4 regions of the Streptomyces sp. NPDC102514 genome follow, and region 1 is predicted to be linked to each of the others. Evidence: riboswitches for the same ligand, from Rfam matches in the RefSeq annotation. Region 1 holds a riboswitch; each other region holds the start of a gene.

Region 1 (4,392 bases):
AGGCGCGTGCCGTGACCCGCCCAGCAAGCCGACCGTCCGCCCGCCACGTCCTGCCCGAGTTCACCGAGCGCACCAGCTCGGGGACGCGGACCATGGACCCGTACTCCAAGCTCCTCGAAGAGCGGATCGTGTTTCTCGGGACGCCGATCGACGACACGTCCGCGAACGACGTGATGGCGCAGTTCATGCACCTGGAGTACCAGGCACCCGACCGGGACATCTCGCTCTGCATCAACTCCCCCGGCGGCTCCTTCAGTGCGATGGCGGCCGTCTACGACACGATGCGGTACGTCAGCTGCGAGGTGGAGACCATCTGCCTCGGGCAGGCCGCGTCGGCCGCCGCGGTGCTGCTGGCCGCGGGCACACCGGGCAAGCGGTACGCGCTGCCGGGCGCCCGCGTGCTGATCCGTCAGCCGTACCTGTCCGAGCCGGTCCAGGGTCAGGCGTCCGACCTGGCCATCCAGGCGGACGAACTGCTGCGCACCCGCGCCCGGATGGAGGACATGCTCGCCCGGCACACGGGGCAGAGCCGGGAGCGGATCGGCGCGGACATCGAGCGGGACAGGATCCTCGACGCCCGCCAGGCCCTGGAGTACGGGCTGGTCGACCGGATCGTCCCCAGCCGCACGGCGGCCCTCGGCGCGTCCGACGACGCATCAGGCACGTCCGACACACCCGGCGTGGGGTGATCCGCCGATGCTTCCGCCCGAGTTGCCCCCGCTGCCGGCCCTGACGCGGGCCGAGGCCGAGCTGATCGACCGCTATCTGGAGGTGGTCGACCTGCTCGGCCGGATCAACCCGGCGCACTCCGGCGACACGTACCGCGGACTGCGCGCGGCCCAGGCCCTGGTCGGCAGGGCGACCGCGCTGCGCGACGCGCTGACCCTGATGCACCAGCGGGGCGAGAACGAGTTGCACGCCGCAACCCTGGCGCGGGCCCTGCGCGTCCTCGACGGTGAGCGCAGAGCGGGCCGGGTCGCCCTGCCGCCCGGCTCCGACACCTGACGTACACCCACCGGTCCGGCCTCACGCAGGCACTTGACGAGGCGTCCGCACCGGAGTTGAAACGGACCAGAAGGCGTACCCCCGGTTGGCGTAGTCGAGGCTGCTCCCACAGGCCCCCGGGAGTTGCGCAACGCGCGTACGTCCGAGGCGGAATCAACCATTCCGGTGCTGGTGCGGGGGTCCTTGAGGCCCTCGACGCCCACCCGTAGAAAGGGCTGTCCACCCGAACGGGTGAGTGGTGAGTAAGCCCACAAATCGCCGATTCCGCTCGGCTTTTGGGACATCAGTGCGTCAAGATCCCTGCGACGACAAGCCCCCGCCAGAAGCGGCGGGGCGGTCCGGGCGGACGCCGAGTCCTGCCGCTGCCCGGATGACCGGTCGACAGAAGTGCATCGGCAGGAGTGGAGGACCCGAGCATGACGGGCCGCCGGAGAGATCCGAGTGGCCCTTGGGGTGAAGCCGCAGCCGCGGCCGGGCAACTTCGCCAGCCCGAATCCGACAGGTCATCCTTCACAGGCGGCTGACGAAGGGTTGCGCATGACTGCGCTCAATCGTGTCCCGTCGCTGTTCAGCAGGGCCGGTACCGCATCGGTTCTCACCATCGCCGCCGTAGGCGGCGGCATAGTGGCCCCTGGCTTCGCGTCCGACGCGGAAGCGGCCACCCCCGCGACGAAGGCACTCAAGGTGGCGGCCTCCAAGAAGGGTTCCCCGTACAAGTACGGGGCCACGGGGCCCAAGCGCTTCGACTGCTCCGGCCTCACGCTGTACTCGTTCAAGAAGGCGGGCAAGAAGCTGCCCCGCACGGCTGCGGCCCAGTACAACAAGACGAACCACGTCTCCTCCTCGAACCGCAAGCAGGGGGACCTGGTCTTCTTCCACTCGGGCCGGAACGTCTACCACGTGGGCATCTACGCCGGGAAGGGACGGATCTGGCACTCCCCGAAGACCGGGGACGTGGTGAAGCTCCAGAAGATCTGGACCAAGAGCGTCTGGTACGGCCGGGTCAGGTGATCCGCCCACGGGGTGGCCCTGGCGCTCGGATCGCCACGGCCACCCCGTGAGGGACCCGGCCCGACGGCCCGCGAGGGGCCCGGCCCGCCGCCCGTGAGGATTCCGGGCATCACACCCGTGGGAGACCCGCTCGACGCCCGTGAGGGACCTGGGGCCTCAGGCGTGAATTCGGGCGCTGAATGGTTACTCGTTCACTCATGGACGATCCGCACCACCACGAGGAGCGCGACGAGACCCGCCTTGAGCGCGCCGACCGGAATTTCCTCGAACTCCTCCAGGAGCTCCGGGTCACCCAGACGGGCGTCCAGATCCTCTTCGCCTTCCTGCTGACGCTCGCCTTCACCCCGCGGTTCCCGTCCCTCGACACCGTGCAGCGCACCACGTACGTCGTCACCCTGCTGCTCTCGGTCCTGGCGGCCGCGCTCTTCACCACCCCCGCCGCCCTGCACCGCCGGCTGTTCCAGCAGGGCGCGAAGCCTCAGGTCGTCGACGCCTCGTCCCGGCTCGCGCAGATCGGTCTGGCCGTGCTCGCGCTCGCTCTCACCGGTTCCGTGCTGCTCGTCGTGGACGTGGCGGTGGACCGCACCGAGGGGATCGTGGCCGGGGCGACCACTCTGCTCCTGTGCGTGGGGCTGTGGGAGGTCCTGCCGTATCTGCTGAAGCGGGCCGCGGACAAGAATCCGGACGTCTAGGACCTGTCCGGTCGATCACGGCGAAGACGCGGGGTGTGGCACGCACATCTGCGGCGTTGTCGTCGGTTGCCGACGCTCCGCGTCGACGCCCTCCTCCGCCTTGCAGCTGCACGCACCACACCCCGCTCACCGGCGCCCACAAGGCACCGCAGCTTCCCTTCGCCGTGATCGACCGGACAGGTCCTAGGCGTTCCGCCGGACGTCCGGTGCGTTGTGCTTCGTGCTGTGTGGGTTGTCCGCGGGCTCGTCGTGGCCGGGCGCGCGGTTCCCCGCGCTTCTTCGGGGCGGGCCCTACTCGGCCCGGACCGGCTGCGCCGGGGCCGTCCAGGGGAGCATGATCGACACGGTCTTGCCGCCCTCGCTGGTGGCGCGGACCGAGAGCTTGCCACCGGATTCCGCCGTCAGCCAGCGGATGATCACCATGCCCCGGCCGTTGTCCTGCTGGACGGCGGCGGGCAGCCGTTTCGGGAAGCGCGGGTGGCTGTCGGTCACACCGATGCGCAGTTGTTCGTCACGGTCGAGTTCGATGTCCACCGTGAAGGTGGGTGACAGTCCGAAGGTGTGCTGTACCGCGTTCGTGGTGAGTTCGGAGACGATGAGCCGAACGGTGTCGGCGGTCTCCGAGTCGGACGGCAGTCCCCATTCGGCCAGCACGTCGGTGACATACGTACGGGCGACGGAGACCGAAGCGGGATCGCTCGGCAGAGTGACGGATGCTTCCTGGTGGTCTGCCATGCGACGTCGTCCCTTTCCCACGGGACCGGGGTCCGACCGAAGCGGATGACTTCGAGACGGTCCCGGACTGGTGCTTGCGCCAGAGTGCCACTACCTCGGCGTTCGTGGTGCCGATCCACCAAGATATGCATATATCTGTCGCTCGAAGCGGTGAACTCTGCGACCGTCGACCGTATTTGGGCGGGCAACTGGTTTGTCCTCTACCGTCGGCGTGACGCCGGGCGCTGCAGCGCTTGCGCGACGGTCGGAAGGAGACGGCCATGCAGTACGGCCCCGCGGTGCGCCGACGTAAGCTCGGCGCCGAACTGCGGGCCCTGCGCGCCCGCGCGGGCCTCACGAGCGGCGAGGCTGCGCGCCTCGTGGGCTGGCACCAGTCGAAGGTGAGCCGGATCGAGACCGGCCGCAGCGGGGTCAAGCCCGCCGACGTGCGGCGACTCCTCGACGCGTACGACGTCCGGGACCCGGAGCTGCACGAGTTGCTCGTCGTGCTGGCGGGCGCGGACGGCGACGGCCGGCACCACTGGTGGCACGCCTACCGGGGCCTTCTGCCGTCGACGTACAGCGATTTCATCAGCCTTGAGGCGCAGGCGGGCGCGATGCGCACGCTGGAGAACTCCGTGGTGCCGGGCCTCCTGCAGACACCGGAGTACGCCCGCGCGGTGACACGGGCCGCCCTGGACGGGGTACCCGACGGCAAGATCGACGCTCTGGTCGAGATGCTGGTGAAGGTGCGCCTCGCGCGCCAGGAGGTGCTGCGTTCGAACAAACCGCTCCGACTGAGTGCCGTCCTGGACGAGTCGGTGTTGCGGCGGACCGTCGGTGGACCGGAGGTCATGGCACGGCAGTTGGACCGGCTGCGGGAGGCCGCGCACCTCCCTCACGTGCGAATTCAGGTGCTGCCCTTCGGAGTTGGGGCTCACATCGGAGTCACAGGTCCCTTTGTTATTTT
Region 2 (4,392 bases), on a different contig from region 1:
CGGCGCCCGAGCGCGGCACCCTGGGCAACGGCCTGACGCTGCTGCGCTGCCACCGCCCCGGCCAGCAGGTCGTCGCCGTGGAGGTCCTTCTCGACGCCCCGCTGGAGGCCGAGCCCAAGGGCCTCGACGGCATCGCCACGATCATGGCGCGGGCCTTCTCGGAGGGCACCGACAAGCACTCCGCCGAGGAGTTCGCCGCCGAGCTGGAGCGCTGCGGCGCCACCCTGGACGCCCACGCCGACCACCCCGGCGTACGGCTCAGCCTCGAAGTGCCCGTCTCCCGGCTGCCCAAGGCACTCGGCCTGCTCGCCGACGCCCTCAGGGCACCCGCGTTCGAGGACGGCGAGATCGAGCGGCTGGTGCGCAACCGGCTCGACGAGATCCCGCACGAGAGTGCCAACCCGGCCCGGCGGGCCGCCAAGGAGCTGTCCCGGCAGCTCTTCCCGGCGGACTCCCGGATGTCGCGCCCGCGCCAGGGCACCGAGGAGACGGTCACCGCGATCGACTCGGCGGCCGTACGCGCCTTCTACGAGAAGCACGTACGCCCCGCCACGGCCACCGCGGTCGTCGTCGGCGACCTCACGGACGTCGACCTCGACGCGCTGCTCGGGGACACGCTCGGCACCTGGACCGGCTCGCAGGCCCAGGCGCGTCCCGTGCCCTCGGTGACCGCCGACGACACCGGCCGCGTGATCATCGTGGACCGGCCCGGAGCCGTCCAGACGCAGCTGCTCATCGGCCGCGTCGGCGCGGACCGCCACGACCGCGTGTGGCCCGCCCAGGTGCTCGGCACGTACTGCCTCGGTGGCACCCTCACCTCCCGCCTGGACCGCGTCCTGCGCGAGGAGAAGGGATACACCTACGGTGTGCGGGCGTTCGGCCAGGTGCTGCGCTCCGCTCCGGACGGGACGGGCATCTCGATGCTCGCCATCAGCGGCTCCGTGGACACCCCGAACACCGGCCCGGCGCTCGACGACCTGTGGAAGGTGCTGCGCACCCTCGCCGCCGAGGGTCTGACGGACGCCGAGCGCGACGTCGCCGTGCAGAACCTGGTGGGTGTCGCGCCCCTGAAGTACGAGACCGCGGGCGCCGTCGCGGGCACGCTCGCCGACCAGGTCGAGCAGCACCTGCCGGACGACTTCCAGGCGACGCTGTACAAGCAGCTCGCCGCGACCGGCACCGTGGAGGCCACCGCTGCCGCCGTGAACGCGTTCCCGGTGGACCGCCTGGTGACCGTCCTAGTCGGGGACGCCGCGCAGATCGAGGAGCCCGTCAGGGCCCTCGGCGTCGGCGAAGTCAGCGTCGTGACGGCCGAGTAGGGATCCGCGACCGGGCAGGGCCCGCGATCGGGCGGGACCTGTTCACGGTCGGGGCCCGGGTGACTGGACGAGTCACCCGGGCCCTTTTCTGTCCTTCTCCGTCCATGGTTTGTCCGTATTGCAGGGAAGTTGCCTGTCTGCCCTGTGGCATGCGCTACAAAAATGGTGATCCGTTTGTCTATTGAAAGAGGCGCCGCTTAGCGTCGGTCCGGCTGTTCGTCAGGCACTGCGCCGCGTCCGCGGCACCGGACAGTCATCGCCGAGTCCCCGTATGGCGCGAGCCAGGGGAGCCGGGGACCCAGGTCCCTGGGGTGAATCGGACGCCCTTCCCGAAGGGGGTCCGTAGGAGACCTTCCTGCTCCGAACCCGTCAGCTAACCCGGTAGGCGAGAAGGAAGGAAAGGACCAGCCACTTCATGGCGTTCACCCGCGCCACGGGGAAGCACCGTCTTCCCAGCCGCATGACGCGCACCACCCGCAGGACCGTCGGCGTCGCCGCCCTGGCCACCACCGGTGTCGTGGGCACGCTGGCCGCCCCGGCGTTCGCCGCCGAGAGCGAGATCGAGCAGACGGGCCCCCTCAAGGCCGTCACCATGGGCGACTCGGTCGCCCACGAAATCGACGCGCAGGCCGTCGCCCAGCGCCAGGCCGCCGACCAGGCCGCCGCCCGCGAGAAGGCCGAGGCCGCCGCGAAGAAGCGTGCGGAGGAGGCCAGGGCGAAGGCCGAGAAGGAGCGCGAGGCCAAGGCCCGTGCGGCCCGCGAGGCCGAGCGCAAGCGCCTCAACGCCTACACCGCGCCGATCACCGGCTCGTACGTCTCCACGTCCTACCAGGCCGGCGGCGGCATCTGGTCCTCCGGCAGCCACACCGGCATCGACTTCCACGCCGCCAGCGGCACCGCCGTGCACGCGGTGGGCTCCGGCACCGTCGTGGAGGCCGGCTGGGGCGGTTCCTACGGCAACCAGATCGTCATCAAGATGGTCGACGGCACGTACACCCAGTACGGGCACCTCTCGTCCATCGGTGCCTCGGTCGGCCAGACGGTCACTCCGGGGCAGCAGATAGCCCTCTCCGGGGCGACGGGCAACGTCACGGGGGCGCACCTGCACTTCGAGGCGCGGACCACCGCCGAGTACGGCTCCGACATGGACCCGATCGCTTACCTCCGCGGGCACGGCGTGAACGTCTGACCGCACGGCACCCGCCGCCGCGGTTCCGCGCGGCACCGCATCTCCGTCGTAGGCCCCGGCTCACCGAGCCGGGGCCTACGCGCGTTCGGACGGCTTCCGGTCACTTTCGTACCGGACGACCGCCTGTTCAGAAGCCCGGTGTGTCCAAAAAATATCCATGGATTCCCGGCTGCCTTCGGAATTTCCCGTTCTCTGCAATAGAGTCACCGAACAAGCGTCAATCGACCGCGTTTCGCGGGGATTAAGGCGGAGGTCCGGTCATGCGTATTCCCGCGCGCTCGGTATGCACGGCGATCCGGGACGACATCGTCGCGGGTGTCTACGAGCGCGGCAGCCGGCTCACCGAAGAACTGCTCGCGCGCCGCTACGGCGTCTCGCGGGTCCCCGTGCGCGAGGCGCTGCGCACCCTGGAGGCGGAGGGCTTCGTGGTCACCCGCCGGCACGCGGGCGCGTGCGTCGCGGAACCCACGGAGCAGGAGGCCGCCGACCTCCTGGAGATGCGCGTGCTGCTGGAGCCGCTGGGCGCCGCCCGTGCCGCCCAGCGGCGCACCGAGGCCCATCTCAAGGTGCTGCGCGGCCTGGTCAGGCTCGGCCAGGAGCGGGCCAGGCGGGGCAACAGCGAGGATCTGCGCTCGCTCGGCGGCTGGTTCCACGAGACGCTCGCGCAGTCCTCGGGCAGCCCGGCGCTGACCTCGACGCTCGGCCAGCTGCGGCACAAGATCGCCTGGATGTACTCGGTCGAGGCGCCCGCGCACCCCGCCGAGTCCTGGACCGAGCACGGGGCCATCGTGGACGCCGTGGCCCGCGGTGACAGCGACCGGGCCAGGGCGATCACGGCGCTGCACACGGAGCGGGCGATGTCCGCGCACCGGCTGCGTTTTCCCGGCGGGGACCGCGCCGAGCGTGTGAGGACTTCGCAACATCCCGTAAACACAGCGGGCCTGCGGCATTAACAGAAGCACCGTATACAAAGAGAGATATTCGGCAGGGCCCTATTTCCGGTGCCCTTTTCTTCCGCGTGCCCTGAATTGTGGAGCACGTCATTTCAGTGCGCGCGGAAGCGGGTGGAGGCGGGCGGAAATCAATACGCCGCACGCAGGAAAAGAACGGCCCCGGCCCCGTACGCTCCCGGACGCGCGAACGGCGGAGCCGCGTCGCCCGGGGTGTGGGTGACGCGGCTCCGCCGTACGGGGACCGATGGGGTCCGACGGAGTCCGGGGAGACCCGAAGGGTCCCAAGAGGTCCCAAGGGGTCCGAGAGGGCCTGAGGGTCAGACGGTCTCGGGGAGTTCGTCGAGGCCCTCGGCGACCAGCTTCGCGAGGCGGTCGAGCGCGGCGTCCGCACCCTCGGCGTCGGAGGCCAGGACGATCTCCTCGCCGCCCTGGGCGCCCAGGCCGAGGACCGCGAGCATGGACGCGGCGTTGACGGGGTTGCCGTCGGCCTTGGCGATCGTCACGGGGACGCCGGTGGCCGTGGCCGCCCGGACGAAGATGGAGGCGGGACGGGCGTGCAGGCCCTCGGCCCAGCCGACGTTGACGCGGCGCTCAGCCATGTGATGCTGCCCTTCAGGTGTCAAGGTTGTCTAGACCAGTGTTCCATACGGTGAACGGTGAGGCGTGCCGTGCGCGGGTGCGGGCCCGGACCGGCCCGGGCCCCAAGACTGCCCCGGGTCCCCGCCGGGCGCGAACCCGCCGTTGTCGGACCCGAGTCGTACTCTGGGCCCCATGCAGACCCCGACGGACCGGCACGAGTACCCCGCTCACTGGGAGGCCGACGTCGTGCTGCGCGACGGCGGCACCGCGCGCGTCCGGCCCATCACGGCCGACGACGCGGACCGCCTCGTCAGCTTCTACGAGCAGGTGTCCGCCGAGTCGAAGTACTACC
Region 3 (4,392 bases), on a different contig from region 1:
GCGAAGACCACCACGTAGGCGTCGACGATCCACAGCAGGTTCGACGACGTCGGTCGCAGTGCACTCGCGGCCAGTTGCGGCACCGCCAGGTTGATCGCGGCGACGAATCCGACCACCAGGGCGGTGCACACACTCACGCAGGCGAGCACGGTCCCGGACCGCCGCGCCGGGCGCAGGGTGCCTTCCAGTGTGGACGTCATGGCTCTCGATTCCTGTCGCGGATCACGGAACACGAAGCACGGCCGGACACCGCCCGGCCGGCCCCTCCCGGGACAGGTCGAGGCAGGGCCGGGCACTCGCTTCCGAGTCACCGTGCACCGTAAAGGTAGCACATACGAGACACTGTGCCTCGTATACAGTTGCGGCATGGTGGATGGAAGTGGCCGCGGTCGGCCCCGCAGTGAGAGCGCACGGGCCGCCGTGCTGCACGCCGTCGACGACCTTCTGGTGGAGGTGGGGTACGCGGCCCTGACCATGAAGGGCATCGCGGAGCGGGCGGGCGTGGGCCGGCAGACCGTGTACCGCTGGTGGTCGAACAAGGCGGAGGTGCTCTACGAGGCCAGCGCCATCGACGCCCGGCAGGAACTGTCCGTGCCCCGCAGCGGCGATCCCCGCAAGGACCTCAAGGCCTATCTCGACGCCCTCGTCGGCTTCCTGGCCCGCTCCGACGCGGGCGCGGCCTACCGTGCCCTCATGGGCGAGGCCCAGCACGACGCGGAGGTCGCGGCGCTGCTCGCGTCCCGCGACATCCTCGGGGAGAGCGCCGCCGAGGTCGTGGAGGCGGTCCGGAAGCCGAGCGGCACCGCGCTCTCACTCGAACAGGCGACCGCGCTCCTGATCGGCCCGCCCTTCTTCCACATCCTGACCGGGCGCAGCGCGGACGGCCTCGACACCGAGCAGCTCACGGAGCAGTTCGTGCGCGCCCTGAACCATCCGGGGGCCTGACACGCCCCCGCCCGCCCCTGTCAGCCGTTGAGCAGCCGTCCGGCCGTCCGGCCCGGGACATGCCGAAGGCCGGACCCCGGGGATCACAGGGTCCGGCCTTCGGAGATTCACGTCGGCCGACGTCGGTCGGCGCCCGTGGGCGTCAGTCCGCGTCAGGCAGCGCCGGAAGGCGTCAGACGGAGACGCCCTTGGCGCGCAGGTACGCCAGCGGGTCCACGTCCGAGCCGTAGTCCGGGGTGGTGCGGATCTCGAAGTGCAGGTGCGGGCCGGTGACGTTGCCCGTGGCACCCGAGAGGCCGACCTGCTGTCCGCCGGTCACGGTCTGACCGGCCGAGACGGAGAGGGAGGACAGGTGGGCGTACTGGGCGTAGTGGCCGTCGGCGAGCTGGATGACGACCTGGTTGCCGTACGCGCCGCCCCATCCGGCGGAGACGACCGTGCCCGCGCCGACGGACTTGAGCGCGGTACCGGTGGGCACCACGAAGTCGACACCGGTGTGGTAGCCGCTGGACCACATACTGCCGGACATCTTGTACGAGGTGCCGATGGACGCCCCCGTGACCGGCAGCGTGAAGCCGGTGGCCGTCGAGGTGTCCGCCGCCTTGGACGCCGTGGTCGTCTTCTTGGCCGCGGGCTTCTCGGCGGCCTTGTCGGACGACTTGGAGGCGGTGGAGTCGGAGCTGGACGCCGCCGCCTTGCCGCCGAGGGCGAGCTTCAGGCCCGGGTGGATGAGGGACGGGTCGCCGCCGATGGAGGTGCGGTTGTCCGAGTACAGCTTCTTCCAGCCACCGTTGACGTCCTGCGTGTCGGCGATCTTCGACAGGGAGTCGCCCGAACGCACGGCGTACGTCCTGGTGGCGACCTTCTTCGCCTCGGCCTGCTTCTCGGCGGTCGGAGCGGCGGCGGCGGACTTGCTCGCGATGGTCGAGACGTTCGCGGCGCTCGCCACGGAATCGGCGGCGGTCTGCGGAGTCGCGGCGTGCGCTCCGGCGGCGCCGAGCAGCGGGAGGGCGAGAGCGGCGCCCCCGGTTCCGGCCACGGCCATGGAACGCGAGAAACGCTGGGACTTGGGACGGCGGTGCTTACCCTTCGCGGGCATGACGAATTCCTCTCCGGCGCCTGCGAGGTGAGCTGTCGGGTGCGAGCTGGAGATGCCCGGCCGTGCTTTCGCACGACTTAACCCCAAGCCGTTCCGGAGACCGGAACAGGCGTCTTACCTGTGGGTCCCCCGCTCCTGCCACGTACGGGTGAGTGCGGATTCCGGGCGGCGGCAGGATTGGGCGTCCGTCCGGATTGGAGGTGAACGTAAGCGACATGAAGAGGCGCAAACAAGCTTGGGGGTTTCCTGTGTGCCCCGTTTTCTTGATCCTCGACCGAAATACCGGTCACCCTGTGTGAATGCGGTCTATCCACCGCTTGTTAAAGCCCTGCAAACAAAGCGGACTTACGTGAGCACGGCGACAGCGGAACGTCACGGATATGACGCTGCTCACCAAGGACCACTCCAGGAGCCTTCACTCCGGCGCGAGTTGGAATGAAGGCTCCATTACGGACACAACAGTCAGATACGACGCAGTCGGATAACTGCCGCATCGAGGTCTCCGCGCAGCCCCGTCCGCAAGCCGTGGTGCAACAGCACCGCACCTCGGTGGACTTCGCCCGTTTCGAGGCATTCGTACGATGCCGACGGGTCGAGGCCCCGCAGTCGCACCGGCAGGGCCGGCTCACCGTAGTGCTGGGCCTGGAGCCAGGCGAGGACGACGACCTCGCCGTCACGGACGTACTGGACGGCGCTCAGTCCGCCCTGCGGCGCCCGCAGCCGATGGAGCTCACCGCCCTGCACGACGGGCCTGATCTCCTTGTAGAGCTCCACCCAGGTCCGCGCCTCGGCCAGTTCCTCCCCGGTCCAGCGGGTGAGGTCGCCGCCGACGCCGAGCACCCCGGCCATCGCGCTCACGAAGCGGAAGCGCAGCGAGCTGACACGTCCGTTGAGCTGCGCGTTCGGGCTGTCGGTGACCCAGGCGGCCATGGCCCGCGCGGGATGCACCTGACTGAAGCCGTGCTGGATGGCGAGCCGGTCGAGCGGGTCGGTGTTGTCGGAGGTCCACACCTGGTCCGTACGGGCCATGATCCCGAGGTCGATCCGGCCGCCGCCGCCCGAGCAGGACTCGAAGGCGACGCCCGGGTGGGCGGTCCGCAGCCGGTCCAACAGCTTGTACAGGGCGTGCACATGGTCCACCCACAGCCGTTGCGGGTAGGCCTCGCCGAGCCAGCCCGCGTCGGTGAAGGCGCGGTTGAAGTCCCACTTCACGTAGTCGATCGGGGCACTGGAGAGCAGCGCGTCGAGCTGTTCCCACAGGTACTCCTGGACGTCCTCACGGGCGAGGTTCAGCACGAGCTGATTGCGCAGTTCCGTCCGCTTTCGTCCCGGCTGGAACTGCACCCAGTCCGGGTGCGCGCGGTACAGCTCGCTGTCCGGGTTGACCATCTCGGGCTCGACCCAGATGCCGAACTGCATCCCGAGCCCGTGCACGTAGTCGCTCAGCGGATTCAGTCCGCCCGGGAAGCGGTCCCGGTTGACCGTCCAGTCGCCGAGGCCGGCCCGGTCGCTGGTGCGCGCCCCGAACCAGCCGTCGTCGACCACGAACAGTTCGACGCCCGCCTCGGCGGCCCGGCGGGCGAGCGCCCGCTGCTGCTCCTCTGAGATGTCGAACTCCGTGGCCTCCCAGGAGTTGTAGAGCACGGGCCGGTCCTGCTCCGCGTCCGGGATCACGTACGCGCGCTGGTACGCGTGCCAGGCGCGGCTCGCCCCGCCGAAGCCGCCGTCGCTCCACAGCCCCGCGAAGACGGGAGTGACGAAGGTCTCCCCCGGCTCCAGCCGCAGCAGGCCCGAGTCGTCGTACCCGGCCCCGCCGGTGATCTGCACGCGCGCGTCGGGCAGTTGGGCCACCGCGATCCGCCAGGTGCCCGACCAGGCGAGCGCGCAGCCGTAGACCTCGCCCAGCTCCTCGGTCGCCGTGCCGTCCGCGTCCAGGGCAACCCAGGGCAGGTGCTGGTGCCCGGTGTGCCCGCGTCGGCTGCCGATGATCTTCTCGCCGTACGTCAGCTCGGAGCGCACGAGCCGGGACTCGGCCGCCCACCGTCCGTGCAGCTGGGACAGCCGCCACCCGTCGCGCTGCGGGAGTGTCCAGGTCGCGGAGTCGGCGCGCAGCACCTCCAGGGCGGGCCCTTCGTTGGCGAGGGTCACCCAGCGCTCGACGACGTCCGTACCGGCCCGCATCCGGTAGTGCAGGGTGATGCCGAGCCCGGAGTCGGAGAACCGCAGCCGCAGCTCGTCACCACCGGCCCCCTCGGCCGCCTCTCCGTCGGCGGTCTCCCCGTCGACGATCGTGTAGTCCTCGAAGCGCCATTCGGTGCCGCGCCGGTCCGGCGTGCGCACCGACAGCG
Region 4 (4,392 bases), on a different contig from region 1:
CGCGTAGGCCTGGGCGGCGGTCTTCTCGAAGCCGTCGGAGGCCTGTGCGGCGAAGTCCTCCTCGTCGATCAGCTCGTTCTTCAGGTTCGAGATCTTGGCGCTGAAGGACTTCGGCGGGAAGCGCTTGGGGTCGAGGTCCAGGTCACGGCAGACCAGGGCCATGAGCCGCTTGCTGTCGGCGGCGTCGTAGATCGAGAACGACGACGTGAAGCCGAGCTTCTTGCTCTCGCGGCGCAGGATCCGTACGCAGGCGCTGTGGAAGGTCATCACCCACATCGCGTTGGCCCGCGGGCCCACGAGCTGCTCGACGCGCTCCTTCATCTCGCCCGCGGCCTTGTTCGTGAAGGTGATCGCGAGGATCTCGCCGGGGTGCACCTTGCGCTCGCCCAGCAGGTGCGCGATGCGGTGGGTGAGCACACGGGTCTTGCCGGAACCGGCGCCGGCCACGATGAGCAGGGGTGAGCCGTGGTGGACGACCGCCGCGCGCTGGTTCTCGTTCAGCCCGTCCAGGAGCGCGGCCGGGTCCACCAGGGGCCTCGGGGCGCCGTCGCGGTAGTAGGCGTCCCTGGGCCTGCTGGGAGGAGGCACGTCGAAGCGCCCGCCGAACAGGTCGTCCGGACCGTGGTCCGGCGCTTCGTCCTCGGGCGGCGGCGGGGGCTCTTCCTCGTGGGCCCGGGAGGGCTTGAGGTCCGCCAGGAAGCTGTCATCAAAGAGGCTGCTCATCGCTCTCCGAGTCTAGGCGCCCCCACTGACACCCGGCCGCCACCCCGGAAACTCGGCGGAATCCCGGGCGGGCGGCCAAGGGCAGAGCCTCACCCGTGATGAGTCCGCCACTACACAGGGTGGCCGGGACGGCGGCGGGACGGTGTGGCCGGGACGGCGGCGATGCGGTGTGCGGCGGTACCGCCACAGGGCGCTGATTTCGCCCCGCATCTGAACCGCGTACGGCTGGCCTCCGTATAACCGTGCGGAGACGGGGCGCACCAGACACCGCCTGATGGAGGTCACTCCCGAGCCGACCGGAACCGGCCCGTCGGCATGGGCGCCGCTCCGCGACGCGATCGACCCGCTCCCGCGCCCTTCGGGGACAACTCGGAGCAGATCATGACCAATTGACGTCGGCGGACGACACCCGTGGTCCAGGTCACGAAAATGTATCGGGCATATCGCACATCAAACTTCACAGGTGCCACACGTATTGGCTAACTTTCGCGTAGGCCGCTCGACCCGCACCGGCGAACAACGCCGGGCCGAGCGGGCTCCGCCGAATCCGGCATGCCCTCGTGGCCTCCGGAACCGGGGACCCAACCGATCCTGGGGTGAATCGGTCCGAACTCCCTCGTGGGACAAGGACCGTAGGGCAAACCTTCCGAAGCACTCGCCCGAACCCGACAGCTAACTCGGTAGGCGGATGACGGAAGGAGACGCCCTCGTGGCGCCACACCGCAAGTTGCGGCCCCCCAGTTCTCTGGGCCTGCGGACACCGGCCCTCGCCACCGCGGCCCTGACCTCGGTGGCCCTGCTCTCCCAGACGGCGGACGCCTCGCCGGCCGCGGAGCCCAGGCCCAGCACGGAGGAAGTCCAGAAGAAGATCGACGACCTCTACCAGCAGGCGGGCACGGCCACCGAGAAGTACAACGCCGCCAAGGAGAAGACCACCAAGCAGCGCAAGCGCGTCGCCACGCTCCTCGACGACGTGGCGCAGCGCACGGAGAAGCTCAACTCCGCGCGTGAGGCGCTCGGGACGTTCGCCGCGGCGCAGTACCGCACGGGAGCCTCCGCACCCGACAGCGCTTCCCTCCTCCTCGCGGACAACCCGCAGGACTACTTCGACCAGACCCAGCTGATGAACCGGCTGACCGCCCGCCAGAAGCAGGCCGTCGACGAGTACGTCACCGAGCGGGCCACCACGTCGAAGAAGCGGCAGGAGGCCTCCGAGGGCCTGGAGACGCTCACCACGACGCAGAGCACGCTGAAGACCTCCAAGGCGGACGTCCAGCGGAAGCTCGCCGAGGCGCGCGAGATCCTCTCGAAGCTGACCGCCGAGGAGAAGGCCCGCCTCGCCGCGATCGAGCGGAAGAAGCAGGAAGAGGCCCAGCGCAAGGCGGACGAGCTGGCGCGGCAGCAGGCGGCCGACGCGGAGCGCCAACGCCAGGAGACGGCGACGCAGGGCACGGGAACCGCCACGGGTTCAGGGGCGGGCACGGGTTCGGGGAGCACCTCGGGCTCGGACTCCGCCTCCTCCACCAAGGCCGCCAAGGCGCTGGCCTTCGCCCGCGCCCAGATCGGCAAGCCGTACGTCTGGGGCGCCAGCGGCCCCGGCTCGTACGACTGCTCCGGTCTGACCCAGGCCGCCTGGAAAGCCGCCGGTGTGACGCTCCCGCGCACCACCTGGGACCAGGTGGACACCGGCACGACGGTCTCCGTGGACAACGCCCAGCCCGGCGACCTGGTCTTCTTCTACGACGACATCAGCCACGTCGGCATCTACATCGGCGACGGCATGATGATCCACGCCCCGAAGCCGGGCGCGTACGTCCGCGAGGAGTCGATCTACTACATGCCGATCCACAGCGTGGTGCGGCCGGGCTAGCGCCCAGCTGCATCTGGACGGAACGCGGACGGGGTACGGCAGGCATGTGCCGTACCCCGTCCGCGTTCCGGACGGGCTTCCAGGCTTCCGCGGCGGCTTCCCGGGCAGTTTCCAGGGCGGTCTCCGGGGCGGTCGCTCAGGTCCAGAGCAGCGCGATGAAGATGTTCACCGTGGTCAGCCCGCCCACCAGGGCGAACAGGCCCTTCTCCACCTTCTCGTCGTCACGTTTGACGTAGACGAGGCCGAGGATCACGACCAGCAGGGCCAGCTTCACACCGATCTTGATGTTGTTGACGGTCTGGTCGTCGGCCTGGTTGAGGCCGACGAGGAGCGCGCCGGTGACCAGCATGGTCAGCGCGCCGTGGAGCATGGCGGGGGTGAAACGGGCCGTGCCGTCGCCCATGGCCTTCATCTGGGTGAGGAACCCGCCCAGCAGGGCGGCGATCCCGATGATGTGCAGGGCGACGAAGACATGAATGAGTACGTCCATGAGCCCGGACCCTAACCGGACGCCCGCACGCCGCCTCGCACCGGCCCGCGCCCCGGGTCTCTTGCGGGCCCCGGGCGGCGCCCATAGCACCGTCGCACGTGCCGCTCCCCCGTAACACGCCCATCGGTCACCGCACCACGCCAAGTCGCCCGCACCGGGCCCGGATCACGGTCGCACCCGGTCACCTCGTGGCCGACTGCCACCACTTCCGTACATGCCGTTACCACCGGCGCATCACGAGGTTTAGCGTCCTTCCCCAGGTGACCGGCTCCCCACCACAACCGCCCGGGCCAGGGCGGCAGTCGGCACCACCGCCAAGAGGTCCGGCGGCGGTCCGCTCCCCCTGTGCGGGCTGCCGCCGGACGTGCAACCAGCCCCTGAGGGCCACCGCCGTGGACGTACCAGTGCCTCGGCGGCTACGGAAGGAACGTGGATCGCACGTGGCAGCGCACCGCAAGCCCCGACAGCGCTCACTCGGCGGCGGTACGGCCCGCACCGCCTTCACCATCGCCCTCGCGGGCGCGGCGAGCGCGACCGGGTTCGACGGGACGGGGGTCGCCGCACCCGAGCTGACGCCGGCCCAGGTGAAGGCGAAGGTCGACAAGCTGTACCAGGAGGCGGAGGTCGCCACCGAGAAGTACAACGGCGCGAAGGAGAAGTCCACCAAGGCGGCCGGCCGGCTCGGCACGCTGCAGGACGAGGCCGCGCGCAAGACGGAACGGCTCAACTCCGAACGGGACGCGCTCGGTTCGCTGGCGACCGCCCAGTACCGGGACGGCGGCATCGATCCCGCGCTGGGGCTGATGCTCTCCTCGGACCCCGACCGGTATCTGGACGGCGCCGCGTTCGCCGAGCGGGCCGGCAGCAGGCAGGCCTCGGCGGTCTCCCGCGTACGCACACAGCTGCGCGACATCGAGCAGTTGCGCGGTGCCGCACACATCGAACTCACCTCGCTCAAAGCACGGCAGGCGGACCTCAAACGCCACAAGAAAACAGTCACCGGCAAGCTCGGCGAGGCACGCCAACTGCTGTCCCGGCTGCCGGACGCGGACCGGGCCCGCATCGGCGCGGACGACCCGGACACCGCCCGCGCCTCACGTTCCGGTGAGGCCGCGCGCGGGCTCGGCCAGGGCTCGTCCTCCACGACCGCGCCCAACTCCCGTGCGGCGGCTGCGGTCTCGTACGCCTACGGCAAGCTCGGCAGCCCCTATGTGTGGGGTGCCACCGGCCCCGACGCCTTCGACTGCTCGGGGCTGATGCAGGCCGCGTACCGCTCCGCGGGCATCTCGCTGCCCCGGACGACGTACGC

What was found. Region 1 has a riboswitch for cyclic di-AMP ahead of ACZ60E_RS35315 (C40 family peptidase). Riboswitches for the same ligand answer to the same signal wherever they lie in the genome.
Region 2: it holds a riboswitch for cyclic di-AMP, as region 1 does, so the genes downstream of both, ACZ60E_RS37390 (M23 family metallopeptidase) here and ACZ60E_RS35315 (C40 family peptidase) in region 1, are expected to answer to the same signal.
Region 3: it holds a riboswitch for cyclic di-AMP, as region 1 does, so the genes downstream of both, ACZ60E_RS06140 (M23 family metallopeptidase) here and ACZ60E_RS35315 (C40 family peptidase) in region 1, are expected to answer to the same signal.
Region 4: it holds a riboswitch for cyclic di-AMP, as region 1 does, so the genes downstream of both, ACZ60E_RS45000 (C40 family peptidase) here and ACZ60E_RS35315 (C40 family peptidase) in region 1, are expected to answer to the same signal.

Annotation. Positions count from the first base shown of each region.
Region 1 is NZ_JBVJLW010000017.1:70,915-75,306, reverse strand. Features, by position in the region: gene ACZ60E_RS35325 (ATP-dependent Clp protease proteolytic subunit) at 12-689, shown strand; gene ACZ60E_RS35320 (hypothetical protein) at 697-1,005, shown strand; cyclic di-AMP (ydaO/yuaA leader) riboswitch at 1,384-1,539, shown strand; gene ACZ60E_RS35315 (C40 family peptidase) at 1,543-2,016, shown strand; gene ACZ60E_RS35310 (DUF6328 family protein) at 2,214-2,708, shown strand; gene ACZ60E_RS35305 (ATP-binding protein) at 3,000-3,443, opposite strand; gene ACZ60E_RS35300 (helix-turn-helix domain-containing protein) at 3,704-4,392, shown strand, end outside.
Region 2 is NZ_JBVJLW010000019.1:116,600-120,991, forward strand. Features, by position in the region: gene ACZ60E_RS37385 (M16 family metallopeptidase) at 1-1,319, shown strand, start outside; cyclic di-AMP (ydaO/yuaA leader) riboswitch at 1,567-1,722, shown strand; gene ACZ60E_RS37390 (M23 family metallopeptidase) at 1,735-2,508, shown strand; gene ACZ60E_RS37395 (GntR family transcriptional regulator) at 2,769-3,461, shown strand; gene ACZ60E_RS37400 (HPr family phosphocarrier protein) at 3,779-4,060, opposite strand; gene ACZ60E_RS37405 (bifunctional acetate--CoA ligase family protein/GNAT family N-acetyltransferase) at 4,233-4,392, shown strand, end outside.
Region 3 is NZ_JBVJLW010000002.1:243,520-247,911, forward strand. Features, by position in the region: gene ACZ60E_RS06130 (MFS transporter) at 1-200, opposite strand, end outside; gene ACZ60E_RS06135 (TetR/AcrR family transcriptional regulator) at 367-945, shown strand; gene ACZ60E_RS06140 (M23 family metallopeptidase) at 1,118-2,044, opposite strand; cyclic di-AMP (ydaO/yuaA leader) riboswitch at 2,047-2,222, opposite strand; gene ACZ60E_RS06145 (alpha-galactosidase) at 2,507-4,392, opposite strand, start outside.
Region 4 is NZ_JBVJLW010000041.1:4,007-8,398, forward strand. Features, by position in the region: gene pcrA (DNA helicase PcrA) at 1-723, opposite strand, end outside; cyclic di-AMP (ydaO/yuaA leader) riboswitch at 1,253-1,425, shown strand; gene ACZ60E_RS45000 (C40 family peptidase) at 1,433-2,593, shown strand; gene ACZ60E_RS45005 (hypothetical protein) at 2,730-3,083, opposite strand; gene ACZ60E_RS45010 (C40 family peptidase) at 3,524-4,392, shown strand, end outside.